DNA from 2 places in the Micromonospora sp. NPDC048930 genome. Region 2 is predicted to be linked to the other one. Evidence: riboswitches for the same ligand, from Rfam matches in the RefSeq annotation. Region 2 holds a riboswitch; the other holds the start of a gene.
The links. A riboswitch is a leader RNA that binds a small molecule or an ion and turns the genes downstream of it on or off. The one in region 2 is predicted to bind ZMP and ZTP.
Positions count from the first base shown of each region.

Region 1: another riboswitch for ZMP and ZTP. It lies ahead of ACGFI9_RS00245 (bifunctional 5,10-methylenetetrahydrofolate dehydrogenase/5,10-methenyltetrahydrofolate cyclohydrolase); the one in region 2 lies ahead of ACGFI9_RS11530 (glycine hydroxymethyltransferase).

Region 1 is NZ_JBICUB010000001.1:31,176-46,396, forward strand. Features, by position in the region: gene ACGFI9_RS00170 (chorismate-binding protein) at 1-498, shown strand, start outside; gene pip (prolyl aminopeptidase) at 528-1,475, opposite strand; gene ACGFI9_RS00180 (MarR family winged helix-turn-helix transcriptional regulator) at 1,527-2,018, shown strand; gene ACGFI9_RS00185 (ABC transporter permease) at 2,073-2,879, opposite strand; gene ACGFI9_RS00190 (ATP-binding cassette domain-containing protein) at 2,876-3,835, opposite strand; gene ACGFI9_RS00195 (TetR/AcrR family transcriptional regulator) at 3,908-4,672, shown strand; gene def (peptide deformylase) at 4,723-5,232, shown strand; gene ACGFI9_RS00205 (VWA domain-containing protein) at 5,287-6,864, opposite strand; gene ACGFI9_RS00210 (GNAT family N-acetyltransferase) at 7,115-7,888, opposite strand; gene ACGFI9_RS00215 (winged helix-turn-helix transcriptional regulator) at 7,913-8,275, opposite strand; gene ACGFI9_RS00220 (malonic semialdehyde reductase) at 8,372-8,971, shown strand; gene ACGFI9_RS00225 (sulfite exporter TauE/SafE family protein) at 8,982-9,755, opposite strand; gene ACGFI9_RS00230 (endonuclease/exonuclease/phosphatase family protein) at 9,942-10,721, shown strand; gene ACGFI9_RS00235 (hypothetical protein) at 10,871-11,833, shown strand; gene ACGFI9_RS00240 (alpha/beta hydrolase) at 11,808-12,851, shown strand; gene ACGFI9_RS00245 (bifunctional 5,10-methylenetetrahydrofolate dehydrogenase/5,10-methenyltetrahydrofolate cyclohydrolase) at 12,858-13,736, opposite strand; ZMP/ZTP riboswitch at 13,750-13,833, opposite strand; gene ACGFI9_RS00250 (hypothetical protein) at 13,831-14,856, opposite strand; gene ACGFI9_RS00255 (hypothetical protein) at 15,069-15,221, opposite strand, start outside.
Region 2 is NZ_JBICUB010000003.1:583,159-598,379, reverse strand. Features, by position in the region: gene ACGFI9_RS11565 (GH32 C-terminal domain-containing protein) at 1-2,283, opposite strand, end outside; gene ACGFI9_RS11560 (substrate-binding domain-containing protein) at 2,522-3,610, shown strand; gene ACGFI9_RS11555 (ABC transporter permease) at 3,709-4,737, shown strand; gene ACGFI9_RS11550 (ATP-binding cassette domain-containing protein) at 4,734-5,576, shown strand; gene ACGFI9_RS11545 (carbohydrate kinase) at 5,625-6,554, shown strand; gene ACGFI9_RS11540 (hypothetical protein) at 6,624-6,875, shown strand; gene ACGFI9_RS11535 (ribulokinase) at 6,931-8,577, shown strand; gene ACGFI9_RS11530 (glycine hydroxymethyltransferase) at 8,733-10,151, opposite strand; ZMP/ZTP riboswitch at 10,170-10,259, opposite strand; gene ACGFI9_RS11525 (hemerythrin domain-containing protein) at 10,343-10,843, opposite strand; gene ACGFI9_RS11520 (S8 family serine peptidase) at 10,955-12,445, opposite strand; gene ACGFI9_RS11515 (NAD(P)H-hydrate dehydratase) at 12,594-13,457, opposite strand; gene ACGFI9_RS11510 (histidine phosphatase family protein) at 13,441-14,172, opposite strand; gene ACGFI9_RS11505 (hypothetical protein) at 14,340-14,570, shown strand; gene ACGFI9_RS11500 (hypothetical protein) at 14,737-15,063, shown strand; gene ACGFI9_RS11495 (DUF4132 domain-containing protein) at 15,134-15,221, shown strand, end outside.

The DNA of each region.
Region 1 (15,221 bases), on a different contig from region 2:
GGCCGGCGGGAGCTGCTCGCCTCCGCCAAGGAACGCGCCGAGCACGTCATGATCGTCGACCTGGAACGCAACGACCTGGCCCGGGTCGCCCGCACCGGCTCGGTCCGGGTCGACGAGCTGTTCGCCGTACGCCGGTGGTGCGACCTGTGGCAGGCCGAGTCGACGGTCTCGGCGGCGCCCGCCGACGGGCTGGGCCTGGCGGCGCTGCTGCGGGCGGTCTGCCCCGGCGGATCGGTGACCGGCGCGCCGAAGCTGGCCGCGCTGGACCGGATCGCCGCCCTGGAGCCGGTCGGCCGGGGCGCCAGCATGGGCGCGCTGGGCTGGGTGGGGCCCGGGCGGATCGACCTGGGGCTGACCATCCGCACCGCCGCGGCCGACGCCGAGCGGCTGCACGTGTGGGCCGGTGGCGGCATCACCTGGGGCAGCGACCCGGCCGCCGAGGTGGCCGAGGCGGCCGCCAAGGCCGCCCCGGTCCGCGCGCTGCTCGCCGCCGCCTGAACCGGGCGCGATGCCTCGGCGGTGCCATGTCAGGCGCGGGCGAACGCGTCCAGCGCGGCGACGACCCGCTCGCCCACGCCGTGGCCGCTGCCGTGGCCGCCGGATTCGACGATCTCCAGGTGGGCGTCCGGCCAGTCCCGGGTCAGCTGCCAGGCGATCTCCGGCGGGCCGCTGACGTCGAGCCGGCCCTGCACCAGCACGCCGGGGATGCCGGCGAGCTTGCCGGCGTCGCGCAGCAGCTGCCCGTCCGGCATGAACCCGAGGTTGCTCCAGTAGTGGGTGACGATCCGGACGAACGCGGCCCGGAACACCAGGTCGGCGTAGCGGGGGTCGGGCTTGAACCCGCCGGCGAGGGAGACGTGCACGTCCTCCCAGGCGCACCAGTCCCGCTCCGCCCGCTCCCGCACCAGCGGGTCCGGGTCGTTGACCAGCCGGGCGTACGCGGCGGACAGGTCGCCGTCCCGGTCGGCCGCGGGCACGCCGTCGCGGAACCGGGCCCACTCCTGCGGGAAGACCCGTCCCATGTCCCGGGTCACCCAGTCGATCTCCCGGCGGGTGTTGGCGACCACGCTGAACAGCACCAGCGCGGTGACCCGCTCCGGGTGGCGCTGGGCGTACGCCAGGGACAGCGACGAGCCCCAGGAGGCGCCGCAGAGCAGCCACCGGTCCACGCCCAGGTGCTCGCGCAGCCGTTCCATGTCGGCCAGCAGGTGGGCGGTGGTGTTGACCGACAGGTCCACCGCCGGGTCGCTGGCGTGCGGGGTGCTGCGGCCGCAGCCGCGCTGGTCGAACAGGACGATCCGGTAGGCGGCCGGGTCGAACAGCCGCCGCCAGGACGGGGTGGCGCCCGAGCCGGGGCCGCCGTGCACCACCAGCGCGGGCCGGCCGTCCGGGTTGCCGCACGTCTCCCAGTGGATCCGCTGGCCGTCGCCGACGTCGAGCTGGCCCTGCGCGTACGGCTCGATCGGTGGATACATCCGGGTCCCCTCCCACGCACCAGATACAACAGCGCTGTTACATTAGCGGACATGACCGCCGCCCCCGACCGCGAGGCCCTCGGCACCCTGCTGCGCCACGTCCTGGAGCTGCTCGACAGCGACGTCGCCGCCGTCTACGCCGACCTGGACCTGGCCGACTACCGGCCCCGCTACTCGCCCCTGCTGCGGGTGCTGCTCGCCGACGGCCCGCTGCCCATCCGCGACCTCGCCGCCCGGGTCGGCGTCACCCACTCCGCGGCCAGCCAGACCGTCGCCCAGATGAGCCGCGCCGGCCTGGTCACCCTCAGCCCCGGCGCGGACGCCCGGCAGCGCATCGTCACCCTCACCGACCGCGCCCACGCGCTGCGGCCGGTGATCGAGGCCGAGTGGGCGGCCACCACCACCGCCATGCGGCAGCTCGACGCCGAGCTGCCCGTACCCCTGGCCGACGAGCTGTACGCGGTCCTCGCGGCGCTGCGCCGCCGGCCGCTGCGCGACCGGATCACCGACACCGGCCTGGCCCCCGCCGTCCCGCCGGCCTGACCGACGCACCGGGGCGGGTCCACCGGCGGGTGCCTGCCCCGAGCGGCGCGTCGGTCAGCGGCCCAGCTCCCGCCAGCGGCGCACCGCCAGCGGCACGAGGATCGCCATGACCAGCAGCGGCCAGGCCACGGCCAGCACCCACGCGTGCTGTGCCGGCCACGAGTCGGCGCCCCAGCCGGGATTGCCGAACAGCTGCCGGCACGCCGCCACGGTGGCCGACAGCGGGTTCCAGGCGGCGACGGCGGCGAGCCAGCCCGGCATGGTGGCCGGGGCGACGAAGGCGTTGGAGGCAAAGCCCAGCGGCCACACCAGGATCTGCAGCGCGGCGACCGCCTCGGGGCGGCGCAGCAGCAGCGCCAGGTACACGCCGAGCCAGATCATCGCGAAGCGCAGGAGGAGCAGCAGCGCCACGGCGGCGGCCGCCCGGACGGGCCCCCGGTGCGGTTGCCAGCCCACCAGGACGCCGCAGCCGAGGACCACGGCCAGCGCCGCCGTGGCGTGCAGCAGGTCGGCCAGGGCCCGCCCGGTCACCACCGCGGCCCGACTCATCGGCAGGGACCGGAACCGGTCGGTCACCCCGCGCGCGGTGTCGCCGGCGACCGCCGTGTAGGTGGTCTCGACGCCGAAGAGCATGGTCATGGCGGCCATGCCGGGCAGCAGGAACTCGCGGTAGTCGGCGCCGTCGGGCACGGCCATCGCACCACCGAACAGGTAGCCGAACATCAGCACCAGCAGGACCGGGAAGAGCAGCCCGACGAGCAGGTCGGCGGGGCGGCGACGCCAGTGGGCGAGGGCCCGGCCGGTGAGGGTGGCGGTGTCGGTGGCCGCCCAGCGGGCCCGGCGCAGTGGCAGCGTGGTCACGCCGTCACCTCCACCGGCGCTTCGGTGAGGCGCAGGAACACCTCGTCCAGGGTGGGGCGCCGGACCGCCACGTCGCCCACCGCCAGTCCGGCCGCCTCCACCGCGCGCAGGACGGCGGTGAGCCCGGCGACCCGGTCGGTGGCCGGCACGCTGAGCCGCAACGCCGCCCGGTCCACGGTGGGCGGGTGGCCGGTGGCGGCGGTGAGCGCGGCGACGGCGGGCGCCAGGTCGTCCGGGTGGTGCAGGACCAGGTCCACCCGGTCACCGCCGAGGGTGGACTTCAGCTCCTCGGGTGTGCCGGCGGCGGTGATCCGCCCCCGGTCGAGCACCCGCACCGTGTCCGCCAGCCGGTCGGCCTCCTCCAGGTACTGCGTGGTCAACAGCACGGCGGTGCCGGCGGTGACGAGGTCACCGACGGTGTCCCAGACGTCGGCCCGGGCGCGCGGGTCCAGCCCGGTGGTGGGCTCGTCGAGGAACAGCACCGGCGGGTCGACGATCAGCGCGGCGGCCAGGTCGAGCCGGCGGCGCATCCCGCCGGACCAGGTCGCGACGGGCCGGTCCGCGGCCGTGGTGAGCCCGAACCGGTCCAGCAGGTCGTCGGCGCGGGCCGCGGCCCGGGCGGGGGACAGATGGTGCAGCCGGCCGAACAGGACCAGGTTCTGCCGGCCACCGAGGATCTCGTCGACGGCGGCGGACTGGCCGACCAGACCCAGGTGTGCGCGGGCCTGGTCGGCCTGCCGGCGTACGTCGAAGCCGGCGATCCGGGCGACGCCCGCGTCGGGGCGCAGCAGCGTGCTCAGGATGCGGACCAGGGTGCTCTTGCCGGCCCCGTTGACGCCGAGCACGGCACAGACGGTGCCGGCCGGCACGGCCAGGTCCACGCCGTCGAGCGCCGTTTGGTCGCCGTACCGCTTGCGCAGCCCGGCCGCCTCGATCACTGGTCCGTCCCGTCGCATCACGCCCCCGCTCCATCGTTCCGGTACGCTGTACCGTACACCATACGGTATTGGTGACGGTACAGTCGGCCGGTGACCACCGAGTACAGCGGCACCGGCGACCCCGCACGCAGCCTCGCCCTGCTCTGGCGTACCCGGGACCGGCCCAGCCGCAAGGGCGGCGACCTCACCGTCGACCGGATCGTGCGGGCGGCCATCGAGGTCGCCGACGCCGACGGGCTCGCCGCGCTGTCCATGCGCCGGGTCGCCGAGCGGCTGGGCGTGGGCACCATGACCCTCTACACGCACGTGCCCGGCAAGGGCGAGCTGTTCGACGTCATGCTCGACACCGTCTACGGCGAGACCGCCCGCCCCGACGACGTGCCCGGCGGCTGGCGGGGCCGGCTGGAACAGATCGCCCGGGAGAACCGCGCCCTGTACCTGCGGCACCCGTGGCTGCTGCAGGTCGCCACCACCCGGCCGCCGCTGGGCCCGAACCTGATCGCCAAGTACGACTACGAGCTGCGCGCGGTCGACGGCATCGGCCTGACCGACCTGGAGATGGACGCCGTGGTCACCCTCGTCGACAACTACGTGCACGGCGCGGTCCGCGGCGCCGTGGAGGCGGCGGAGGCCACCCAGCGCACCGGCATGACCGAGCAGCAGTGGTGGCACGCGCACGCCCCGTACCTGGAGAAGGTGCTCGACCCCCGGCGGTTCCCGCGCGCCGCGCGGGTCGGCACCGCCGCCGGCGAGGCGTACCAGGCCGCCGCCGACCCGGCCGGCGCCTTCGAGTTCGGGCTGGCCCGCCTCCTCGACGGCGTGGAGGTCCTGATCCGGGAGCGCACCGCCGGCTGAGCGGCGGGTGCCCGCACCGGCGCGGGTAACGGACGGATAGCCTTCCGGGCATGACTATGCGCCCGATCCGGATCATCGGCGACCCCGTGCTGCGTACCCCTTCGGAGCCGGTGACCAGCTTCGACGCCGAACTGCGCGCGCTCGTGCAGGATCTGATGGACACGCTGCTCGGCGCGCCCGGCCGGGCCGGGGTGGCCGCGCCCCAGATCGGGGTGAACGCGCAGGTGTTCGTCTACGACGCCGACGGCCACCGCGGCCACCTGATCAACCCCACGCTGGAGCTGTCCGAGGAGCGCCAGGACGACGACGAGGGCTGCCTGTCCATCCCCGGGCTGTACTTCCCGACCCCGCGGGCGATGCGGGCCACCGCGCACGGCTTCGACCAGCACGGCGAGCCGCTGACCATCTCCGGCCGGGGTTTCCTCGCCCGGGCCCTGCAGCACGAGACCGACCACCTGCACGGCCGCCTCTACGTCGACACGCTGCGCGGGGATACCCGCCGCCGGGCGCTGCGGGAGATCCGCGCCGGCCGGTTCCACTCGCCCAGCCGCGGCCTCTGACGCACGGCGGGGGTGGCCGGAACCGCCGGCCACCCCCGCGTCACGACCGGGTCGTCACTTCGGCGGCGGGGCCACCAGGCAGGTCGCCGTCGAGGCGTTGCCGGCGTCGTCCACGCCGGTGATCACGGCGTCGCCGCGCAGGGTCACCTTGTAGTCGATGTCGCCGGTGCCGTCCTTGACCCGGGACTGCGCGCCCGGCGCCTGCACCAGCTTGATCTTCGTGCCGGCCGGGAACGGCCCGAACTTCACCGACGGGTCGGCGGCGTCACCGATGTACACCTCGACGGCCGTGTCGACGATGTCGGTGGCGGCCAGCTCGTAGAACCCGTCCGGGTTGTACGAGCCGGGGGTGTTGTCGCCGCTGGGGTTGTTGGTCGGCACGCACTGGGTGGTCGGGGCGGTGGTGTCCACCACCCGCATCACCGCGGTGTCGCTGCCGGTGTTGCCGGCCGCGTCGGTGGCGGTGCAGGTGACCGTGGTGGCGCCCAGCGGGAAGGTGCTGCCGGACGACGGCGCACAGGTCGGGGTGAGCAGCCCGTCGACGTTGTCGGTCGCGGTCGCCGGGTAGGTGATCACCGCGCCGGCGGGGCTGGTCGCCTCGACGGTCCGGTCGTCGACGACCACGGTCGGCGGGGTGACGTCGTTGACCGTGACGCTGATCTGCTCGACGAACGCGGGTCCGCCGGACAGGCCGTTGAGCAGGAACTCCACCGTGCAGTGCAGGGTGGCGCCCTGGGCGGCGTCGGCGGCGACCGTGATGGTCTCGGCGAACGGCACGTCGGTGCCGCTCTGCTGGGTCTTCGACGCGGCGTCGAAGCTCACCGACAGGCCCGGGTCGCAGGAGGTGACGGTCGGGGTGACGGTGACGTCCAGGTCGTGCAGCCCGGACAGGATCGCCGCGGTGACCGTGTCCGGGGCGCTGCCGATCACCTGGCCGCCGGTGGCGTTGGCCACGGTGGTGGCCTGCCCGAGGGCGTCCAGCCCGCCGCCTCCGCCGCTGACGTCGACCGCCAGGACCCGGGCGTCGTCGGCCTGCAGCGCGGCGGTGGCCTGCGTCAGGGTGTGCCCGGCGCTCGGGTCGTGGCTGGGGGCGTCGCCGACCAGCACCACGATCCGGCTGCTGCCTGACCGGTAGGCGATCCCGCCCTCGGAGACCTGGAACAGGCCGTTCACCCAGGCCTCCGGGGTGTCCCCGCCGCCGCCGGCGACCAGCCCGTTGACCGCGTCCTGCAGCGCCGTGGCGTCGCCGGTGAGGTTCTGCCGGACCCGGAACAGCTCCGCGCCGTCACCCTCGTCGCGGTAGGAGGCGACCGCGAACTGGGCGCTCGGCTGCGCGCCGCGCACGTTGTCGATCACCTGTTGCAGGTTGGTGCGGACGTTGGCGATCGCCGGGCCCATGCTGCCGGTCGTGTCGACCAGCAGCACCACGTCCGGGTTCGGCGGGATCGGCGGGGTCGAGACGACCTTGCTGATCGGGATGGTGGCGCCGGGGTCGGCGGCCCGGTCCACGGTGGCCGGGTCGACGCCGGGCGCCGCCCAGGCGGGTGTGGCCGCCGCGGTCACCATCGCGGTCACGGCGGCGGCGACGGTCACCGCCCTTCGTCGCCCCCGGGGTGTCGCTGTGAAACCCATCGTGTCTCCTTCGGCTCCGCCGCGCCCGCCCCGGGCGCGGCCTCGAAGGCAGACGCTAGGGGCTCGTCGGGCCCGGACCGGTCCGACACTTGCCCAGCTCACGGTCGGTTTCCCGACCCGGCGTGGCGACTGGACACGGCAGCCACGGCACCCGGTCGGCGCGCGGCGCCGGACGCGCCGAGCCGGGGTTGTCGGACGACGGCTCCAGGTCGCGGCGCGGCGGCGGACGCGCCGAGCTGGAGTCAGCCGGTCACGGGCGGCGGCGCAGCCCGCACTCGGTGAAGTCGGCGACCCGGGTGAAGCCCAGCCGCTCGTAGAGGCGTACGGCGGCGGTGTTGTCGGCCCGGACGTTGAGGGTGACGTGGTCGACGCTCTCGCGCAGCCGGGCGCAGAGCGCGGCCATGGCGGCGCCGGCCAGGCCCTGGCCGCGCACGTGCGGGTGGGTGGTGACGTTGCCCAGGGCGGCCACCCGCCAGGTGGGCGACCAGACGTGCACCCCGGCCACGGCCACCAGGTCGCCGTCGGCGCGGATCCCCACGTACTGGCCGGTGTCCAGCATCCGCGGGTCGAACCAGTTCCCGGGGTACGCGGCGGCGTAGAGGGCGTGCAGCGCCGGCAGGTCGGCGCGGTCGAGCACCTGCCCGGCGGGCGTGACCCGGGCCAGCCGGGCCGGGTCGGTCAACGCCATCCGGTGGTGCGGCGCGGCGTCGGTCGGCTCGTACCAGCGGGCCACCGTGGCGTCCAGGCCGGGGGAGAGGTGCGCCCACAGCCGGGCCGGCAGCAGCGGGGCCAGTTCGGTCAGCAGCGCGGCCATCTCGTCGGTGCGCTCCGGCGGGGCGAACGCCAGCAGGGTCGGCAGCTCGACGCCGTGGTAGAGCAGGGCCACCTGGTCGCCGCGGCGGTACCAGGAGGTGTAAGGCCAGAAGAAGTCGTCCAGGTCGCCCAGCTGGTAGGCGTGCAGCACCGGGTCGCGTCCCAGCAGCTCGGCCAGGACGGCCCGGTCGTGTTCGGCGCGTACGGGCACCCGGCCATGATCACATGGCGGCGGTCAGCAGCCGCCGGCGCGTCCCCGCTCGGCGGGCAGGTTCTCGTGCGCCCAGCGGGCGAGCGCGTCCAGGGCCGGCAGCAGGGCGGCGCCGCGCTCGGTGAGCTCGTAGCTGACCCCGACCGGCGGACCCTCCCGCACGGTGCGCGAGACCAGGCCGACCCGGCACAGTTCGCCGAGCCGGTCGGAGAGCACCGACTCGCTGATCCCGGGCAGTGCCCGGCCCAGCTCGGCGAAGCCGGCCGGCCCGGCGGCGAGGGTGCCCAGCAGGACGCCGTTCCAGCGCTTGCCGAGGAACGCGAAGGCCTGGGCCAGCCCCTGGTCACACATGCGGGGCTCGCCGCCCACCTCCGGCCTGACTGTCACCTCTCCAGGATACGCGCTACCCTCGTCCCGGAAGGCACTACTAAAAAGCTAGCCCCTCTCGATGTCGGAGGGGCAAGCCCGGAACAAGGAACCGATATGAGCGATTTCATCACCCTGCACCCCGAGGCGCAGGCGCAGCTGTTCACCGACGCCCGCACCGCGAACACCTTCACGGACGAGCCGGTCAGTGACGAGCAGCTGCGGGCCATCTTCGAGCTGGCCAAGTACCCGCCCACCGCCGCCAACACGCAGCCGCTGCGGGTGCTGATCGTCCGGCAGGGGGAGGCCCGCGAGCGGCTGCTGGCCCACATGGGCGAGGGCAACCGCGCCAAGACCGCCACCGCGCCCGTCGTCGCCGTCCTCGCCGCCGACACCGACTTCCACGAGTTCATCCCGCGGGTCTTCCCGATCCGCCCGGAGATGCGCGACGGCCTCGCCGCCGACGCCGTCGCCCGCGAGGGGATGGCCCGCTTCAACGCCACCCTGCAGATCGGCTACTGGCTGTTCGCCGTCCGCGCCGCCGGCCTGGCCGCGGGCCCGATGGCCGGCTTCGACGCCGACGGCCTCGACAAGGAGTTCTTCGCCGACAGCAGCTGGCGGTCCCTGCTCGTGGTCAACATCGGCAAGCCCGGCCCGGACGCCTGGTTCCCCCGACTGCCCCGCCTGGACTACGAGGACGTCGTCCGGCACGCCTGAGGCGAGCGGGTCAGCTCGCCATCCACTGGTCGTAGCCCAGCTTGCCCACCAGGGCCACCACCACGACCAGCAGCACCACCCGCACGAAGCCGGAGCCGCGCCGCAGCGCCATCCGCGCGCCCAGCGCGGCTCCGGCTACGTTGCACACCGCCATCGCCGCACCCAGCAGCCACCACACGTGCCCGGTCATCGCGAACACCACCAGCGCGCCCAGGTTCGTGCCGGCGTTGACCACCTTCGCCATCGCCGAGGCGTGCACGAAATCCGCCCCCACCAGCGCGGTGAACGCCAACACCAGAAACGTGCCGGTGCCCGGCCCGATCAACCCGTCGTACAGGGCGATGCCCAGCCCGGCCACCGCGACCGCCGCCGCCACCCGCGCCCCCGTGCGCCGGTGCGGCAACGCCACCACCCCCAACCGCGGCCGGGTCAGCACGAACACCGCCACCGACAGCAGCACCACCAGCACCACCGGCCGGTACGCGCCCGCCGGCACCGCCCCCGCCAGCACCGCGCCCAACCCGGCGGTCACCACCGCCAGGCCCGCCGACGGACCGGCCACCGCCCAGTCCAGCTTCGTACGCCGGGCGTAGGTGAGCGCCGCGGTGGACGTACCGAAGATCGCGGCCAGCTTGTTCGTGCCCAACGCCGTGGCCACCGGCACCCCCGGCGCGGCCACCAGCAGCGCCGGCAACAGCAACAGGCCCCCGCCCCCGACCACGGCATCCACCCAGCCCGCCATGGCGGCCGCGGTCAACAGGGTGGTCAGCGAGACAGGATCCACGGGCGGCCATTCTTCCCACCACCACCGCCGCGACGAGGCCGGCTGTGGCCAGCCTCACCGCCGCTCAGCGCCCCCGGCGCCGCCGCAACCACAGGCCCGCCGACCCCAGCGCCACGAACACCAGCATCGAACAGAGCAGCAGCTTGAGCACCCGGCAAGCCTGCCACGGGGACGTAGGGTGTGCTCGTGCGCCTGGCCACGTTCAACCTGCTGCACGGCCGCTCCCTCACCGACGGGCTCGTCGACCCCGACCGGCTCGCCGGCGCCGTCGCCGCGCTCGACGCCGACGTGCTCGCCCTGCAGGAGGTCGACCGGGACCAGTCCCGCAGCGGCAAGCTCGACCTGACCGCCATCGCCGCCCGCGCCCTCGACGCCCCCGAGCACCACTTCGCCGCCGCCGTGGTCGGCACCCCCGGCGAACGGTTCCGTCCGCTGACCCACGACGACGACGGGCACGGCGAACCCCTCTACGGCGTCGGCCTGGTCAGCCGGTACCCCGTCCGCTCCTGGCAGGTCACCCGCCTGCGCCCCGCCCCCGTGCGCTCCCCGGTCTACGTACCCGGCGCCGGCGGGGGACTGGTGCTGCTGCACGACGAACCCCGCGTCGTCCTCGCCGCCGTCCTGGACACCCCGCACGGGCCGCTGACCGTCGCGGCCACCCACCTGTCCTTCGTGCCCGGCTGGAACATCCTGCAACTGCGCCGCGTGGTACGCGCCCTGCGCGCGCTACCCGCCCCGCGGATCCTCCTCGGCGACCTGAACCTCCCCGCCGGCCCCGCCGGGCTGCTGTCCGGCTGGCCGCCCCTCGGCCGCCGCCCCACCTACCCGGCCGGGCAGCCCCGGGTGCAGCTCGACCACATCCTCGCCGACCGGCAGGACCGGCACCGGCTGCCACCCGTCACCGCCGTCGACACCCCGCTGTCGGTGATCTCCGACCACCGGCCGCTGGTCGTCGACCTCGGCTGAACCACACCGTCAGCCCACTCCCAGGCACCCCTCGGCCGGCACCCAGCCGACCGGATCACAATCACCCTCGCCCCGACCCCGGGCCGGGCATTCCCCACCGGCCGCGGCGGCGACCGTGGTAACGATGGTGCGACGACGGGAGGCACGAGGTGTCCCTCACCGGCATACCGCTGCTCGCCCTGGCCACGGCCGCCACCCTCGCCGCCGCGGGCGCCACCGTGGTCGGCTGGCCCCGCGTACGCCGGGCCCGGCTGCTGGTCCGCCCCACCGCCGTCCTGCTCACCGAACTGCTCGTGCTGCTCACCGTCGGCCTGGCCGTCAACCGGCAGGAGCAGTTCTACACCTCCTGGAACGACCTGCTGCACACCGGCGGGAACACCACCGCCGGCCGCGACGACCACCCCGGACGACTGGACCGCTGGCTCAGCCACCGCACCACCGACCCGGACACCCCGGTCACCGTCGACTGGCGGCCCACCGGCTGGCAGGACTGGCACCTGGCCACCCCACCCACCGTCGTGGTGCCCGCCGGCTACCTGCGCCACCCCGACTGGCGCTACCCGGCCGTCCTCGTCGTCGCCGACGACGACCGCTGGACCCCCACCGAGGACCAGGACGCCGCCCGCGCCGCCGTCACCGCCGGCCCCGCCGTGCTGGTGTTCACCCGACCCGCCCCCACCGTCGACCCCGGCGTCCTGGCCGGCGCCGTACCGCTGAGCCTCGCCCGCGACCTGCGCGTCACCGGCCACAGCTGGGCCCTGGTGACCACCACCCGCCGGCAGGCCCTCGCCGACGCCGTCGTGCACGCCGCACCCGACCGCTACCCGGCCCTGGCCCTGGTCGCGGACACCCCCGCCCGCACCCCGCCCGCCCTGCCCACCGGGGAAGCCCTCGCCGTCACCGCACCCACCGCCGCGGCCACCACCCACCTCCCGGCCGGCCCCGGCCGGGGCCTGCCCGCCGCCCTGCGGTGGGCCTGCCAGCACACCCCGGCGCCACTGGCCGCCCCCGCCCCGCTGATCCCGCCCGCGCAGCACCCCCGGCACCCGCACCCACCGGCCAACCCACCCTCGACGGCAGACACCCATGTCACCCGACAGCATCCCCACTGAGCTCACCGCGGTCGCGCTCGCCGTCGCCGCCGCCGTGCTCCTCGCCGCCATCTGGGACACGCCGCACGGCCCACGGCGGCACGCCGTGCGAGCCGTCGCCGGTCTGCTCTGCCTCGCCACCACCGCCGCAGTCGGGCTGGCCTGGGCCAACCGGCAGAGCGCCACGTACACCAGGTGGGCGGACCTGCTCGGCTCGCCCGACGCCGCCGCGACCGGCACCACCGCCATCCCCACCGGCGCCGACGGCCACCACGGCGGCCGGGTCCTCACCGTCACCGTCCCCGGCACCGCCAGCGGCCTCAACCTGCCCATGTACGTCTACCTGCCGGCCGCCTACGACACCCACCCGAAGCAGCGTTTCCCGGTCATCGAGGCGCTGCACGGCTACCCCGGCTCACCCGCCGGCTGGCTGCAACTGCTCGACGCCCCCGGCCACCTGGACCGGGAGATCGCCGCCGGCCGGATGGCCCCCACCGTCGTGCTGTTCCCCTACCAGACGCCCAACACCATGCTCGACACCGAATGCGTCAACCTCACCCACGGCCCGCAAACCGAAACGTTCCTCACCGCCGACGTGCCCGCCTGGGCCACCACCCACCTGCGGCTACGCACCGACCGCAACGCCTGGGGCCTGACCGGCCTGTCCGCCGGCGGCTACTGCGCCACCAACCTGCTACTACGCCACCCCGACCGGTACGCCGCCGCGGCCAGCCTCTCCGGCTACGCCGACCCCGGCCTCACCATCGGCGACGGCACCGAACACACCCTCAACAACGACATCTGGCGGCTGCAACACCTGCCCCGCCCCGCCGTCGCCCTCTACCTGTCCTGCGGCCGCGCCGACCACCACGCGATGCACGACACCCGCGCGCTGAGCCGGCTGGCCCGCCCACCGATCGCCCTCACCACCAGCTACGTAGACGGGGGCGGCCACAACCCGTCCACCTGGCGAGCCGTCGAAGCACCCGCCTTCGACTGGCTCTCCACCTGGCTGGGCCGCCCCGTCAACACACCCTGACCCGGCTCAGCCCAGCCCGGCCGCCCGCTGCGCCGCCCGCACCGCGTTGCGGAACAGCATCGCCACCGTCGTCGGGCCCACCCCACCGACCCGCGGCGTGATCGCCCCCGCCACCCGCGCGCACGACTCGTCCACGTCCGGCAGCAGCCGCCGCCCCTCGTACCGCACGCCGCCGCCGACCACCACCGCGCCCGGCCGCACATGCTCCGGCTGCACGATCCCCGGCACGCCCGCCGCCGCCACCAGAATCTCCGCCCGCCGGGTGTACCGCGGCCAGTCCGCGACCCCCGTGTGCACCACCGTCACCGCCGCGTTCGCCGTCGGCCGCTTCTGCGCCAGCAGCATCGCCAACGGCCGCCCCAGCGTGGCGCCCCGACCCAGGATCACCACCTCCCGGCCGGCCACCGGCACCCCGTGGAACGCCAGCAGCGCCTCGATCCCCGCCGGGGTGCACGGCAGCGGCCCGGGCAGCCCCAACGCCAGCCGGCCCATGTTCACCGGGTGCATCCCGTCGACGTCCTTGTCCGGATCCAGCACAGCCAGCGCCCGGTCGTAGTCCAGGTGCCCCGGGATCGGATACTGCACCAGCACCCCGTGCACACCCTTGTCGGAGTTGAAGTCCTCCAGCACCGCGTGCAGATCCGCCTGCGACGCCGACGCCGGCAGGTGCACGTGCGGCGAGTCGAAACCCAGCTCCGCCGCCTGCCGCTGCTTGATCCGGATGTACCCGGCGCTGGCGTCGTCGTCACCCACCAGCACCGTCGCCAACGCCGGCGTCACCCCCGCCGCGCGCAGCGCCGCCACCTGATCGGCGACCTCCGCCAGCACCTGCTCCGCCACCGGCCCACCCGGCAGCAGCCGGGCCGTCGCACCCGAAGAAGACATGCCACACCTCGCCCGCGGAGGCCCAGGCGGTCGACCCCCGCGACGAAGCTCCCCGATGGTTGCTGCCATCCCCGTGCCGCCAGTCGCGTCCACCTCAGCCTGCCACACCGCGCCCGACGATCGCATCCGCCACCCGCTGCCACCCCGGCAGCGACCCCAGCAGCCCGTCCGCCCGGCGCCGCCGATCCTCCGCCGACAGCACGCCCAGGTCCGCCACCGCCGCCTCGAACGCCGGCCGCAACACCCGCTCCCGCGCCGGGGCGCCCGTCGCCAGAATCGCGTGACACCGCGCGTACGTCACCACGATCCAGAACATCGCCTCCCGGTGCGCGCCCGCTCCGATCAGCTCCGCGCCGCCGTCCACCACCACCGGCCGACCCGCCACGCTCACGTCCGCCCGGAACGGAAACCCGGTACCCACCACCCGCGCCGCCTCGTCGAACGTCACCGCCAGCCCAGCCAGGTGCTCCCGCACCCGCCCCGGCCCCACCCCACCGCCGTCCAACGTCGCCAACAACTCCGGATACCGGTCGGCGAACCCGTGCCCGGCCAGCACCTCCCGGGCCCGCACGTACCGCCGCCGCACCGTCGGATCCCGCAGCCCCGCCACCACCGGCAGCAACGCCAGCACCGACGTCGGGAACACCCACGCCAGCACCTGCTCGTGCAGCGGCGCCGCGTCGTCCAGCCGCCGCAGCCCCGCCTCGATCCGCCGGCGCACCCCCGCGCAGCGCCGCCGCACCCACACCGGATCCGCGTACCCCGCCGACACCCGCTCCCGGATCGCCGCCAGCCGACCCGCCGGATCCACGATCACCGTGTCGGTACGGAAGAACGGGGCGAACACCCACGACCCGAGCACGTCCCGCGGCCCACCCAACTCGTCCCAGCTGACCGTGCTGACCTCCAGCAGCACCCCCCGGTGCCGGAACTTGCCCAGCTTCGCGCCCGGACCGTCCCGCACCAGCAACACGTCCACGTCCGACGACGCCGGCAGCACCGCGTCATCCGGCAACCCCACCGTCGACCCGCTGAAGAACGCGCCCCCGATACCCGGATCCCGCCGCACCCGCTCGCGCACCCAGCCGACCGCCACCGCCCGCGCCGTACCCACCCGCATCCCGGCGATCCTGCCATCGCGACCGCACCTCGACGGCGCAACTCGGGGCCACCAGCCACGGGCAGCCGGCCGCCGGGCCGCACGGGGACAGCGGCGGGCAGCGCCCCCACGACCGCGAGCGCGCCGAACAGCGACCGGGCCGGCTCCGCGCCGACGACCGGCGGCACCCGCCGGACGGACCACGTCGAGTCCGACCCGCCCTGGCGCTGCGGTCAACGGGCCGCCGACCGCCAGCGATAGGTCCAGGGCGGCCCGGCACCGACCACGGGCGCCCGCACGTACAAACCGTCGCCGTCCACGTCGATCTCACCCGGGTGCAACTCGGCCGGCGGTTGCCCAAGATCGTCCAGTTCGACGGTGGCGGT
Region 2 (15,221 bases):
GTCGACGAAGAGGCGGCCCGCCCCGGCGTCGTACCCGATCAGCGTCCGGTCCTCGCCGCCGCCGCGGACCTGGAGGCCGAACCGGTGGGCGTCGCGGAGTTCGAACTCCGCCTGGATCTCCAGTACGGTGCCGTCCGCCGCCGGGGGCAGGTCGTGCACCCCGGGACGCACGGTGGCGTCGCGCACGGTGAACGCCGGGCCCGCGCCGCGCAGGCTGGTGAGCTGCGCGACCGGCTCCTGGACCAACCGCGGCGCGCCGTCGATCGTCTTCAGCGCGAACTCCCGCGGCAGGGCCATCGCGCCGCGCCACGGCGCGGTCGGGATGGTGCCGGCGTATTGCCAGTTGTTCATCCAGCCGATCGCGACGCGCTTCCCGCCGGGGGCGTTGTTGTAGGTGACCGCCGCGTAGTAGTCCTTGCCGTGGTCGAGCCAGTCGAAGCGGTCGAGTTCGCTCTGCGCCGGCCGGTCGGCGAACATGACGTGGTCGACGAGGATGTGCCCCCAGCCGCCTGAGTTGAAGTCGTTGATCTCCAGGTGGGCCCGCCGGCCGGCGAGGTCGCGTACGTCCCAGCCCACCCAGTCCAGGCGCTCGCTGTCCGTGCCGGTGGCGGTTCGGACCACCTGGCCGTCGACCACCAGGTTGACGGCGGTCTCCACGGACCGGGGCAGCACCGCCTCGTCGGTGGCGATGACGTGGTCGACCAGCAGGTGGCCCCACCCGCCGGTGTTCTCGTCGACGATCCGAAGCTGCGCGGTGCGACCCCGGAACTCGCTCACGTCCCAGCTGCGCCAGTTCATGAAGCCGGAGAAGTTACCGGTGGCCGTCCGCACCACCTGGCCGTCCACCAGCAGTTCGACCACGGTACGGGCGCCGGCGTCCAGGTGACCGCCGGCCCCGACGAGCAGGCTCAGGTGGTTGCGGTTGATGGTGAAGCCGGGTGAGGTCAGGGTGCCGGTCGTCGAGTCGGCCTCGAAGAAGGTGGTGAGCAACTTGTCGCCGACGTGCCCGCGCTCCCATCGGGCCGGGCCGACCACCGGCGCGCGGTCGCGCAGGCCGCCGGTCGCCGTCCAGCCCGCCTGCTCGTACGTCTGGCCGTCGGGCAGCTCGAAGCCGATCACGGGTTCGGCGCCGGCCGGCACGAAGTCGGTCGTCGTGCCGGGCAGGTGCGGGTGGGCGCCGCCGCCGACCAGGAGGTTCAGGTAGCCCCGGTCCAGGGTGAAGTCGGGGGAGACCATCCGGCCCCGGGGCGCGTCGAAGCCGAGGAAGCTGTTCACCAGGGCCCGGCCGCGGAAACCACTCACCTGCTGCTGGCCCGGCACCGTGCCCGGGTACGGACCGGAGCCGAACGGCCCCGGCCCCAGGACCGGATCGTTCTCCACCGTCCAGCTGGCGTAGCCGTCCTCGAAGTCGGCGAAGAGTGTCCCGGCCGGTGGCTCCGCCTCCCCGTTCACCACGTTGTCCGCGGTGAACGTGGTGCCGTCCCAGTCGCCGACGAAGTACTGCGAGCCCGAGCCGCCGGCCACCGCACCGGGGTTGAGGTTGACGATCAGGACCCACCTCGTATGTTGCGGGTCGCCGTCGACCGGCAGCTCGAACAGGTCCGGCACCTCCCAGACGCCGCCGACCGCGTTGGCCGGCCCGAAATCGCTGAGGTGGCTCCACGAGCGCAGGTCGGCGGAGCCGTAGAAGCTCACCTTGTGCTCGGTGGCGCGGACCACCGCCATGGTCCACCGGCCGGACTTGGTGTCCCAGAAGACCTTGGGGTCACGGAACTCCCGCGAGCCCAGGTCCAGCACCGGATTCCCGGCGTACTTCGTCCAGGTGCGACCCCGGTCGGTGCTGTACGCCAGCGACTGCGCCTGGATGCCGGTCGCCGGGTACCAGCTGGTGTATACCGCGACCATCGCCGGCGCGCCCGGACGGCCGAAGCCGGAGGTGTTCTTCTCGTCGACGACGACCGACCCGGAGAAGATGTGTTCGTCCGTCGAGCGCGGGATGGCCAGCGACAGCTCCTCCCAGTGCACGAGGTCCCGGCTGACCGCGTGCCCCCAGGACATGTTCCCCCACTGCGTGCCCTCGGGGTTGTACTGGTAGAAGAGGTGCCACTCGCCGTCGTACCAGACGAGCCCGTTCGGGTCGTTCGTCCAGTTGCGCTCGGGGCTGAAGTGCAGCTGCGGTCGGTACGGCTCGTCCCGGGTCGACGTCCCGGCGGTGGCCGCGCCCGGCACCGCCGCCACGAGCATCGCGGCCGCGGACGCGGCCAGCCATCGGCGGATTCTCATCCACATCTCCGTCCATCGTGACGCCCGCGCCGACGGGTCGGGCACCGGGCGTGGGGTGGTGGCGGTGAATCCTCCGGACCGCTGACATCGATGTCAAGAGTTACCTACGAGTTACGAGTCGGTGAGAGAAAAACGCTCGACAAGGCATTGACATCACACGGTGGCTGCCCCGAAACTTCGCTGACATCGTTGTCATCTCCGCCACGGCCCCGGCCGTGGGGCCTTGATGGGAGAACACATGATCCAGCGCATCGGCCGCCGCCGCGCCGTCCTGCTGGCCGCCGCCACGGCGGTGACCAGCATGGCCGTCAGCGGGTGCGGTGACAGCTCGGGCGACGGCGGTTCCGGCGACGGCGGCAAGACCGTCGCCGTTTCGCTGATCACCAAGAACTCCACGAACCCGTTCTTCGTGACCATGCAGCAGGGCGCGAAGAAGGCCGCCGAGGCCGAGGGTGTGAAGCTCACCCTGGCCGCCGGCAAGGAGGACGGCGACGAGGCCGGCCAGGTGCAGGCGATCGAGGACGCGATCGCCCGCGGCGACGAGGGCATTCTGATCACCCCGAACGGCCCCGGCGTCAACCCGGCCATCAAGAAGGCCCGCGACGCCGGGCTCTACGTGATCGCGCTGGACACCCCGCCGGACCCCGCCAACACCGTCGACATCACGTTCGCCACCGACAACTTCAAGGCCGGCGAACTGATCGGCAAGTGGACCGCGTCCCAGCTCGCCGGCAAGCCGGCGACCATTGCGCTGCTGGATCTGTTCAACGACAAGGTCGTCTCCGTCGACTACAACCGGGACCAGGGCTTCCTGACCGGCATGGGCATCGACACCGCCGACAAGAAGAAGAACGGCGACGAGGCCAAGACGGGCAGCTACTCCGGCGGCACCTACACCATCGCGTGCAACGAGCCGACCAACGGCGCCGAGGACGGCGGCCGGACCGCGATGGAGAACTGCCTGACCAAGAACCCGAACATCAACGTCGTCTACACCATCAACGAGCCGGCCGCTGTCGGCGCGCACAAGGCGCTCCAGGCGGCCGGCAAGACGCAGGGCGTCCTGGTCGTCTCCGTCGACGGTGGCTGCGACGGCGTGAAGCAGGTCAAGGACGGCGTCATCGGCGCCACCTCGCAGCAGTACCCGCTGAAGATGGCCGAGCTGGGCGTGCAGGCGATCAAGAAGATCGCCACCGGTGGGGAGAAGCCGAAGGCCTCCGACGGCCTTGACTTCTTCGACACGGGCGTCGCGCTGGTCACCGACAAGGCGGCCAGCGGGATCGAGAGCATCACCAGCGCCGACGCCGCCCAGCGCTGCTGGGGCTGAGCCACCCCCGCCGCGGTCGAGGGCCCGGGGCCTCCTCCGCCCCGCACCCTCGGCCGGGCATCCCGTCCGCCACCGCCGACACCGGCAGGGAGCCTCCGATGACCGCCACGACCCCACCGACCACCGCCGCGCAGCAGTTCGCGCTGCGCCGGCACTCACCGCTGCAACGCGTTCAGCACCTCCTGCACGCGCACCCGGCGATCAGCCCGTTCCTCGTGCTGGTCGCGTCGTTCGTCGTCTTCTCCACCCTCAACCCGCGCTTCGCCTCGCCCAACTCGCTGTCGCTGGTGCTGCAGCAGGTGGCGGTCATCGGCGCGCTCGCCGTCGGGCAGACGCTCATCATCCTGACCGCGGGCATTGACCTGTCGGTCGGCGCGATCGTCATCCTGGCCATGATGCTGGCCGCGAAGCTGGCCGAGGGGCAGGGGTTGCCGGGCGCCCTCGCCGTCCTGCTGGCCGTCGCCGTGGGCGCCGCGGCCGGGGCGCTCAACGGCGCGCTGGTGACCCGGTTGAAGCTGCCGCCCTTCATCGTCACGCTCGGCACGCTCAGTGTCTTCACCGCGATCGGGCTGCTCTACTCGAGCGGCCAGAGCGTGCAGGCCACCGACCTCCCGGCGGTGCTCAGCTGGACCGGTGAGTCCTTCCCGCTCGGCCGGTTCCGGATCACGATCGGCGTGATCGCGGTGGTCCTGCTGTACCTGGCGGTGGGCTTCGCCCTGGCGAAGACCGCCTGGGGGCGGCACGTCTACGCCGTGGGCGACGACAAGGAGGCCGCCCGGCTCGCCGGCATCCGGGTCGACCGGGTCCTGCTGAGCGTCTACCTCGTCGCCGGCGCCATCTACGGCCTCACCGCCTGGATCCTCATCGGACGCGCCGGGGCGGCCAGCCCGAACGCCATCACCGACGCCAACCTGGAGAGCATCACCGCCGTCGTCATCGGCGGCACCAGCCTCTTCGGCGGCCGGGGCGCCGTGCTCGGTACCCTGCTCGGCGCGCTGATCGTCGGGTTCTTCCGCAGCGGCCTCTCCCTGGCGGGAGTGGACGACCAGTACCGGGTACTCGCCGTGGGCGTGCTGGTGATCCTCGCCGTGGCCGTCGACCAGTGGATCAGGAAGGTGAGGTCATGACCGCCACCACCACGCACACCCCCGCCGGCCGGCCGGGCAGCACGGACAGCGGGCAGCGTACGCCGGTGCTGTCGGCCCGGGGCCTGGTCAAGACGTTCGGCAAGGTCGTGGGCCTGGACGGGGTGGACCTCGACCTGTACCCGGGCGAGGTGCTCGCCGTCATCGGGGACAACGGCGCCGGGAAGTCCACGCTGATCAAGTGCCTGACCGGGGCACTGATCCCCGACGCGGGGGAACTGTTCCTGGAGGGGAAGCCGGTGCAGTTCAAGCGCCCGCAGGACGCCCGGGACGCCGGGATCGAGACGGTCTACCAGACCCTGGCCGTGGCGCCAGCGCTGGACATCGCGAGCAACCTCTTCCTCGGCCGGGAGAAGCGCCGACGGGGAGTCCTCGGTTCGGTGTTCCGGATGCTCGACCAGAAGGCGATGCGCCGGGAGGCGGAGCAGGCGCTCGCGGACCTCGGGATCGGCACGCTGCAGAATGTGGCGCAGGCGGTCGAGACCCTCTCGGGCGGCCAGCGCCAGGCGGTCTCGGTGGCCCGGGCCGCGGCCTTCGGCAGCAAGGTGATCGTGCTCGACGAGCCCACCGCGGCGCTCGGCGTCAAGGAGTCCAACCAGGTGCTGCGGATGATCGAGGAGCTGCGCACCCGGGGGCTGCCGGTCATCCTCATCAGCCACAACATGCCGCACGTGTTCGAGGTGGCCGACCGGATCCACATCCAGCGGCTCGGCCGGTGCGCGGGCGTGGTCACGCCGGCGTCGCACACGATGCCCGAGGCGGTGGCCATCATGACCGGCGCGACCACGATCGAGGAGACGCCGGGCCGGCGGGCGGGCTGACCCGCCGCCGATGCGACCGGGTCCAGGTGGCCCGGGAAAGGAAGACAGTTGATCACGGTTGTCGGCGAGAGCCTGGTGGACCTGATCGAGGAGCCGACGGGCGAGGCGACCGCCCACCCGGGTGGCAGCCCGGCGAACGTGGCGGTCGCGCTCGCCCGCCTCGGCGAGCCCACCACCCTGCTCACCCAGCTCGGTGACGACGCGTACGGGCGGCTGCTCCGCGCCCACCTGGCCGGCAGCGGCGTACGGCTGGATCCGGCGTCGGTGCCGGACCTGCCGCGCACCAGCGTGGCCCGGACCGAGGTGGGCGCCGACGGGCAGGCCCGGTACGACTTCGCCATCGAGTGGCGGTCCTTCCCCGACCTCGCTGGAGTGGCCGGTGGCAGTGCCTGCCTGCACACCGGGTCGCTCGCCACCGTCCTCGAACCGGGCGCCGACGACGTGCTGGCGCTGGTACGGGAGCGGCGGGCAGGCGCGACGATCAGCTTCGACCCGAACTGCCGCCCGTCCCTGACCGGCGACGCGGCGCGGGCCCGGTGGCGGGTCGAGGAACTGGTCGCGGTCTCGGACCTGGTCAAGGTCAGCCGGGAGGACCTGGACTGGCTGCACCCGGGACAGTCGCCCGACCGGGTGGCCCGGCGCTGGCTGGAGCTGGGCGCGATTCTCGTGGTGGTCACCCTCGGCGCGGACGGGGCACTGGTGGTCACCCGGCAGGGAGCACGGCGGGTGGCCGCGCCACGGGTGGCGGTGGTGGACACCGTCGGCGCGGGTGACGCGTTCACCGCGGGACTGTTGGCCGCGCTGAGCGAGCGTGACCTGCTCGGTGCCGCCCGGCGTTCCGCGCTGCGCGCCGCCGGCCCGGAGCTGCTCGACGCCGTACTCGGCGAGGCCGCCGCGGTGGCCGCGTGGACCTGCGGGCGGCGGGGCGCGGACCCGCCCACCCGGGCCGAGCTGGCCGGTCTCACCGCCCCGGCGTGACAGCGCGGTGTCGTCGTTCCGCCACCACCCGTGTTCCCGAGCGAAGATCCGTCCGTAGATAATGGACGGATGGTTGCCTGGGAGTACGCGTTGCTGGTCCGCCGCTATCAGGGGCAGGGCCGCAACTTCCACGTGTCGTTCGTCTGGTACGCCCCGGACGGGTCGCGCACCGACGTGACCGCGTACGGCGACACCGCCATCGCGCACCTCAACCGGGTCGGCCGGGAGGGCTGGGAGCTGGTCTCCGCCGCCGAGGACGTGAACAACGTGCAGGGCAGCACCGAGGTGCACCGCTACCACCTCAAGCGGCCGCTGCGCTGACCCGTTAGCCTGTCCCCCCAGCGCCGACCCCCGGCGGTGGGGGAGGGAGCCACGGGTGGGTCGGTACGTGGTCGGGGTGGACTTCGGGACGCTCTCCGGGCGGGCCGTCGTGGTCGACGTGGCCGACGGCGCGGAGCTGGGCAGCGCCGTCCACCCGTACCCGCACGGGGTGCTCACCGAGCGGCTGCCCGACGGGCCGCCGCTGCCTCCGGACTGGGCGCTGCAGGACCCGGCCGATCACCGGGACGTGCTGCGTACGGCGGTGCCCGCCGCGGTCCGCGCCGCCGGCGTCGACCCGGCCGACGTGGTCGGCATCGGCCTCGACGCGACCTCCTGCACGATGCTGCCCACCCGCGCCGACGGCACCCCGCTCGCCGAGCTGACCGTGCTGCGCGGGCGCCCGCACGCCTGGCCGAAGCTCTGGAAGCACCACGCCGCGCAGCGGCAGGCCGACCGGATCACCGCGCTGGCCGCCGAGCGGGGCGAGTCCTGGCTGCCCCGCTACGGGGGCCGGGTCTCCGCCGAGTGGCAGTTGGCCAAGGCCCTCCAGGCGCTGGAGGAGGACCCGGAGGTCTTCCACCGGGCCGAGCGGTGGATGGAGACCGCCGACTGGCTGGTCTGGCAGCTCTGCGGACGCCCGACCCGCAACGCCACCGCCGCCGGCTTCAAGGGCCTGCGGCAGGACGGGCGGTACCCGAGCGCCGACTTCCTGGCCGCGCTGCACCCCGAGCTGCCCGCGCTGCTGCCGAAGATCGACGGTCAGCTGCTGCCGCCCGGCGGCCGGGCCGGTGGGCTGACCCCCGAGGCGGCCCGGTGGACCGGGCTGGTGGGGGGGACAGCGGTGGCCGCCGGCGGCGTCGACGCCCACGTCACCGCCGCGGCGGCCGGCGCGGTCGCGCCCGGGCGGATGCTCGCCGTGCTCGGCACCTCCACCTGCCTGATCATGAACGCGGACAGCTGCCGGGAGGTGCCGGGCGTCTGCGGCGTCGTCGACGGCGGGGTGACCGCCGGCCGGTGGGGTTACGAGGCCGGGCAGAGCGGCGTCGGGGACATCTTCGCCTGGTACCTGGACCGCGCCCTGCCCGCCGGGTACGCCGAGGAGGCCCGGCGGCGCGGCGTGCCGGTGCCCGAACTGCTCGACGCGCTCGCCGCCGACCAGCCGGTGGGCGGGCACGGCCTGCTCGCGCTGGACTGGCACAGCGGCAACCGCTCGGTGCTGATGGACCACGAGCTGAGCGGGGTGCTGGTCGGGCTCACCCTGGCCACCCGGCCCGCGGAGATCTGGCGGTGCCTGCTGGAGGCGACCGCGTTCGGGGCCCGCACCGTGGTCGAGGCGTTCGAGGCCGCCGGGGTACGCGTCGACGAGCTGACCGCCGCCGGTGGGCTGACCGCCAACCGGCTGCTGCTGCGCATCTACGCCGACGTGCTGCGCCGGCCGCTGCACGTGGTCGACACGGCGCACCCGGCCGCGCTGGGCGCGGCGATCCACGCGGCGGTGGCCGCCGGGGCGTACCCCGACGTGGAGACGGCCTCGGCGGCGATGGCCGCGCCGCGCCGCGAGACCTGGCACCCCGACCCGGCCCGGGCCGCCGCCTACGACGAGCTGTACGCCGAGTACCGCGCGCTGCACGACCACTTCGGCCGCGGCGGCACCGAGGTCCTGCACCGCCTCCGCGCCCTCCGCCGCCGCGCCACGTCCTGACCGCCCATCACACTAGATCCACGATCCAGTAGCCTCGTTCGCTCTCCGACCCCACTACATCCCGGATTGAGCGCGATCATGCCCCTGAGCGGGAAATGGCGACGCCCCGCGCCGGGTGGGGCCGGGCGGGGCGTCGGGGAAAGGCAGGAGGCCGGTCAGCCCAGGTCGACGGCGGGGTAGAGCGGGAACTTGGCCAGCAGCTCACTGGCCTGCTTGCTCACCTTGTCGGCCAGGGCCGGGTCGAGCACGTACTTCGCCTTGGACTCGCCGGGGGCGGTCTGGCTGAGCACGGTGTGGATCAGCTCGGCGGTGGCGTCCATCTCGGCGGTGCCGAGGCCCCGGGTGGTCAGCGCCGGGGTGCCGATCCGGATGCCGGAGGTGTACCAGGCGCCGTTCGGGTCCTGCGGGACCGCGTTGCGGTTGGTCACGATGCCCGAGTCGAGCAGCGCCTGCTCGGCCTGCCGGCCGGTCAGGCCGTACCCGGAGACGTCGATCAGCACCAGGTGGTTGTCGGTGCCGCCGGTGACCAGCTTCGCGCCCCGGCGCAGCAGCCCCTCGGCGAGGGCCTGGGCGTTGGCGACGATGCGCTGCGCGTAGTCGGCGAAGTCGGGGCGGCGGGCCTCGGCCAGGGCCACCGCCTTGGCGGCCATCACGTGCGGCAGCGGACCGCCGAGCACCATCGGGCAGCCCCGGTCGACCTGGTCGGCCAGCTCCGGGCCGCAGAGCACCATGCCGCCGCGCGGGCCGCGCAGCGACTTGTGGGTGGTGGTGGTGACGATGTGCGCGTGCGGCACCGGGTCGAAGTCGCCGGTGAAGACCTTGCCCGCCACCAGGCCGGCGAAGTGCGCCATGTCGACCATGAAGGTGGCGCCGACCGAGTCGGCGATCTCCCGCATGATCCGGAAGTTGACCTTGCGGGGGTAGGCCGAGTAGCCGGCGACCAGGATCAGCGGCTTGAACTCGCGGGCCGCCTCGGCGACCCGGTCGTAGTCGATCAGGCCGGTGGCCGGGTCGGTGCCGTAGCTGCGCTGGTCGAACATCTTGCCGGAGATGTTCGGCCGGAAGCCGTGGGTCAGGTGGCCGCCGGCGTCCAGCGACATGCCGAGCATCCGCTGGTTGCCCAGCTCGCGGCGCAGCGCGAACCAGTCCGCCTCGGTGAGGTCGTTGACCTGGCGTACCTGGGCCTTCTTCAGGGCCGGGGACTCCACCCGGTCGGCCAGGACCGCCCAGAAGGCGACCAGGTTGGCGTCGATGCCCGAGTGCGGCTGCACGTACGCGTGCGCGGCGCCGAACAGCTCCTTCGCGTGCTCGGCGGCGAGCGCCTCGACGGTGTCGACGTTCTGGCAGCCGGCGTAGAAGCGGCGGCCGACCGTGCCCTCGGCGTACTTGTCGCTGAACCAGTTGCCCATGGCCAGCAGGGTGGCGGGCGAGGCGTAGTTCTCGCTGGCGATGAGCTTGAGCGACTCGCGCTGGTCGGCCAGTTCCGCCCCGATGGCGTCCGCCACCCGCGGCTCGACGGCGCGGATCACCTCCAGCGCGCTGCGGAAGGCGGTGGATTCGGCGTTCAGCGACATGCGACCTCCTGGTGACGTGCGGAAGGCCCAGGCGCTCGGCGTGCGTCCTCATGACGGGACCGCTTCCCGATGGTTCTCCATCCCCACGCGCCAGTCACGGCCCGCGCCGATCCTACCGGGTCCGCCCCGGCCGCCCCGGCGACCGGGGTGACCTGGCGGGACCCGGCCAGGGCCGGGTCCCGCCGTCGGGGTCAGGCGACGACCGCGTCCAGGGACTTCTTCAGCGCCTTCGGCGCGGCCGGGGTCTTCGGCGCCTTCTTCCGCAGCTCGATCATGCGCTCACCGATCTCCTGGAGTTGGTTGCGCCCGAGCGCCTCGCGGACCTTGGGGAACCACTCCTGTTCCTCCTCCTCCACGTGGTGCAGCACGCTCTCGATCAGCACGGTCGTCTTGGCGTTGTAGCGCTCGTCGTCCGGGTCCAGCGTGAAGAGCTCGAAGCAGAGCACGTCCGCGACGTGGTGCTCCTCGTACGACTCCAGGATGTCGTCCTCGATGTCCGGGACCAGCCGGCGGACCTCCGGGTACATCACCTCGTTCTCCAGGTACGTGTGCACCGTGAGGGCCTCGAGGATCTGCTTGACGATTTCCTGGCGTTCGCTCGCCGGAGCGTCCTCCGCGTCCTGGAAGGCCTTGAACAGGCGGCGGATCTCCTTGTGGTCCTCTTTGAGCAGGACGATGGCATCGGTGGACACCCGTGACCTCCTAGAGTCGGCTGATGTCGCCCCCCTACCCTCGGCCGGAGCTGGACAAACGGGTGGGGCCCGGCGACGCGTCGCCGGGCCCCACCGGGGTTGCCGCTGCCGCTATTTCACCACGTTGTAGGCGTCGACCATCCCGGCGCCGTAGAACGAGTTACGCGCGCCGCCGGAGCAGGTCGCGTCGTAGGCGTGCGGGCCGGACGAGATCAGCGGAACCGGGTTGTAGACGCCCGCCGGGCAGGACTGCGCCACCGACGTGCCCTCCAGGAACGCCGCCAACGCGCCCGGGGTCAGCCCGGGGTGCGCCGACAGCGCCAGCGCCGCGACGCCGGTGACGTGCGGGCCGGACATCGAGGTGCCCTGCTTGTACCCCCACCCGTTGGTGCGGGTGGCGGTGTTGAAGGTCGTCGACAGGATCCCGTCGCTCAGCGTCGAGCGCACACCCTGGGTCCGGAACCGGGTGTCGCCGCCCGGCGCGGTCACGTCCACCACGCCCAGGCCGTACGAGGAGTAGTAGCTCTTCGCGCCGGTCCGACCGACCGCGGAGACGGTCACCACGCCCGGAGCCTCGGCCGGCAGGTCGAGGCAGGCGCTGTTGATGTCCCGGATCTCCTGCTGGTCCTCGGGCACGTCGTCCGGGCTACCGGTGTCGACCGTCTTGTGGGCCAGGTCGACGTTGGAGTTGCCCGCGGACGCGATGTTGAGCACGCCCTTGGACTGCGAGTAGCGGATGGCCCGCTGCACCGCCTGCCAGATCGGGCGCTGACGTGCGTCGTTGCGGCAGTTGAACTCCCACGGGTCGATGTAGTAGCTGTTGTTGGTCAGCTGCATCCCATGGTCGGCAGCCCAGACGAAGCCGCAGATCGCAGCCTCGGGGTAGATGAACTGCGCGTCGTTGACCACCTTGACGGCGGCGACCTTGACGCCCGGCGCAATGCCGGTCACGCCTTCGCCGTTGACGGCGGCGGCGATGGTGCCGGCCACATGGGTGCCGTGGTCGCTGGTGGTCGGGTTCCAGGCCGCCTCGGAGGTGTTGGGCACACCGCCGATGCAGGACACGCTCTTGTCCTTGGCGATCTGGGTCTTCAGGTCCGGGTGGCTGCTGGAGATGCCGCTGTCCAGCACGCCGACGACGACGTTCGAGCTGCCGGTGGTCACCGCGTGGGCCTGTGGCAGGTGGATCATGTCCATGTCCCACTGCTGGCCGTACATGGGCTCCTTGGTCGGGTCGCCGGTGGCGTTGGCGACGTCGGCCGCGGAGACCTCCACGGTCTCCCCCTCGTCGAGGGCCGTGCCCAGGCCGGCGGTGGACGCGACCGACTCGACGCCCGCGCCCGCCACGTCGGTGGCGAAGTTCGGGTTGGTCGAGCGGACGACGAGCACGCCGATCTGGTCGTAGCTGGCCACGACGGTGCCGTTGGCGGCCGCCACGCGGGCGGCGGCCTGGCTGGTGTTGGCGCCCTGCGGGGCGAGGACCAGATACGAGGTGTCCGGTCCGGCGGCCGCCGCCGGAGCCAGCCCGCCGGTGAGGGCGAGGCCGACGCCGAGCGTCATGGCGGACGCGGCGGCCAGTGTCTTGCGACGAAGGTTCTTCACACAGACTCCCAGGGGGCCGATCCGGCCGGGCCACACTCCCTGGTGGGAAGCGGGCCGGCGGAAAACGAGCAGGTTGCTCGCCTTTGAGGGACCAGCGTAGGGAGCCGGGTGTGGTGTTACACACACCCGAATGGACGAACAACAGCCGTCAGATGGTGGCCAACGTGTAGGGGATTTCGTCCAGCAGTTCGCGGGCGAGGAAACCGATCCGCCCGTACCGGGGGACCAGGCGTTGGCCGCTCACCGCGTGCGCGAACGCCGCCCAGCACGCGGCCTGCGCCGGCTCGGCGCCCCGGGACAGCAGGCCGGCGAGGAGCCCGGCGCGGACGTCCCCGCTGCCGGAGGTGCCCAGGCCGGCGTCGCCGCTCTCCTCCCGCCAGCACCGCCCGTCCGGCGTGGCGATGTGGCCGTAGAGCGAGACCACCGCGTCGTACCGGCGGGCCAACTCGACCGCCTCGGCGTCGAGGTCGTCGCCCGGTTCGCGGTCGAGCAGGTGCCGGGCCTCGGTGAGGTTCGGCGTGAGCACCACCTTGCGGCCCGAGCCGACCAGCAGGTCCGGCTCGTGGCTGAGCGCGCCGAGGGCGTACGCGTCGAGCACCAGCGACGTCTCCCGACCGGCCGCGTCGAGCACCAGGTGCACCAGCCCCCGGGTGGCGTCGATGTCCTTGAGCCCGGGGCCGACGGCCACCACGTCCGCCTCGGCCACCAGGCCACCGAGCAGGTCGCCCGGGTCGCCCCGCACCGCGCCGCCGTCCATCTCGGGCAGGCCGACCACGAGCGCCTCGGGGACCTGGATGCTCAACGCGGCGGCGGTGGACTCGGCGGCGGCCAGTTGCAGCACGCCGGCCCCGGCGCGCAGCGCGGCCACCCCGGCGAGCAGCACCGCCCCGGGGGTGAACCGCGACCCACCGACCACCAGCACCGTGCCGCGGGCCTCCTTGCCGCCCGTCGGCACGGGCAGCGCCCAGTCCCGCAGCAGCGCGGCCGTGATCACGTCAGACCGGCTCGGCATGGACCTCGTCCTCCCGGGTCGGGCGCGCGCCCTGCCGATGCAGGTGGGCGACGTCGTTGAACAGCTCCAGGGCCAACCGGCCGGACGCGTCGGCGGACCAGCCGGTGATCGAGCAGTTGGCGATGACGTGCTGCCGGGTCAGCGCCATCAGCTCCTCCTCGGTCAGCCCGTCGACCAGGTAGCGCAGCAGGAAGACCAGCGCGTCGTGGCCGAAGAGCAGCACCCTCCCGCCGGCATGGTCACGGCGCAGGTCGCCGAGGAGGGCACGCAGCCGCAGCGCCACGTCGGTCCAGGACTCGCCGCCGGGCGGCCGGTAGTAGAACTTGCCCAGCCGGGCCCGGCGCTCCGCCTCGGACGGGTAGCGGCGTCGGACCCCGTGCGGGGTGAGCCCGTCGAGGATGCCCAGCTCCCGGTCGCGCAGCCGCTCGTCCCGGGTGACCGGGACGCCGGCGCCGGCCAGCGCCAGCTCGGCGGTCCGCACCGCGCGCAGGTACGGCGACACCACCGCCACGTCGGGCCGGCGCCCGGCCGGCAGCCCGGCCAGCCAGCGGCCGGTCGCCCGGGCCTGCTCCTCGCCGGTGGGCGACAGCGGCACGTCGGCGTCCCGGTGGGTGAGGTCGATCAGCTCGGCGCCGGACGCCTCGGCGGCGGTCGCCGCGACGTTCGCCGTGCTCTCGCCGTGCCGGACGATCCAGAGCGCCGCCAGTTCCGCCATGCGGCAACCGGTACCCGGCCCCCGCGCCGGGTAACCGTGCCGGCCGGCGGATCACCTCGGGGACGATCCGCCCACCGTCCCCGTCGCGAGATGGTGGCGTGAACCGCCCGACCCGGGGTAACCGCTGGCTCGACCGACACGGACAGGGGAGGTAAGCCGTGGCAACCATGACCAAGGAACAGATGAGCCCGGTTCGGGACAAGAACTACGACCTGATCCACACGCTGCAGATGTCGTTGGAGAACATCTACCGGATGGATACGTACATCTCCGACGCCGAGCAGCGGGGCGACACGGAACTCGCCAGCTGGTTCCGCAAGATCCAGGAGAACAACCGCAAGGCCGGTGACCAGGGCAAGCAGATGCTGATGAACCGCATGCAGCAGGAAGGGCGCTGAGCACCGACGCCGCCGGGACCGGACCGACGAGTCTCGTCGTGGCCGGTCCCGGCAGCACGCAGCTCCCGCGTCGCCGGCCCGACTGACCGCTGTCCCGTACGGGGCAGCGGGCGGACGCGTCGATGGAGGACAATGTCCCGTCCGACGCGACGGGACGGAGTCACCGATGACGGTCCTCAAGGGTCTGCGGGAAGCCGGCGTGCTGTTCGTGATCGCGCTGGTCGTGGTCGCCGTCGCCGCCGGCGCGTGGGTCGCGGTGGCCGGCGGCGACTTCGTCAACCGGTTCGGCGTCGCCCTGGTCGTCGTCGGGGCGTTGCTCGGGGTCACCGGCGACCTGACCCTGAGTCGGATCGGCATGCTGGACGCCCGGGCCACCTTCGGGCTCGCGCCCGAGCAGGAGACCGGCGGCGGCGGTCGCGTCCTCACCGGCGTGGGGATCTTCCTCTTCGTCGGGCTGCCGCTGGTCGCGGCCGGCGTCCTGCTCGTCAGCTGACCTCCTGTCGCCGCGCTGTCGGTGGGGCCGGTTATGGTCCCCGCACACTGCGGGTGATCAAGGAGACGGCGTGCGCAGATTCGACTTCGTCAGCGGCAACGCGGCCAAGTTCTGGGAGGTGGACCAGACCGGTACCACGGTGACCGTCCGCTACGGAC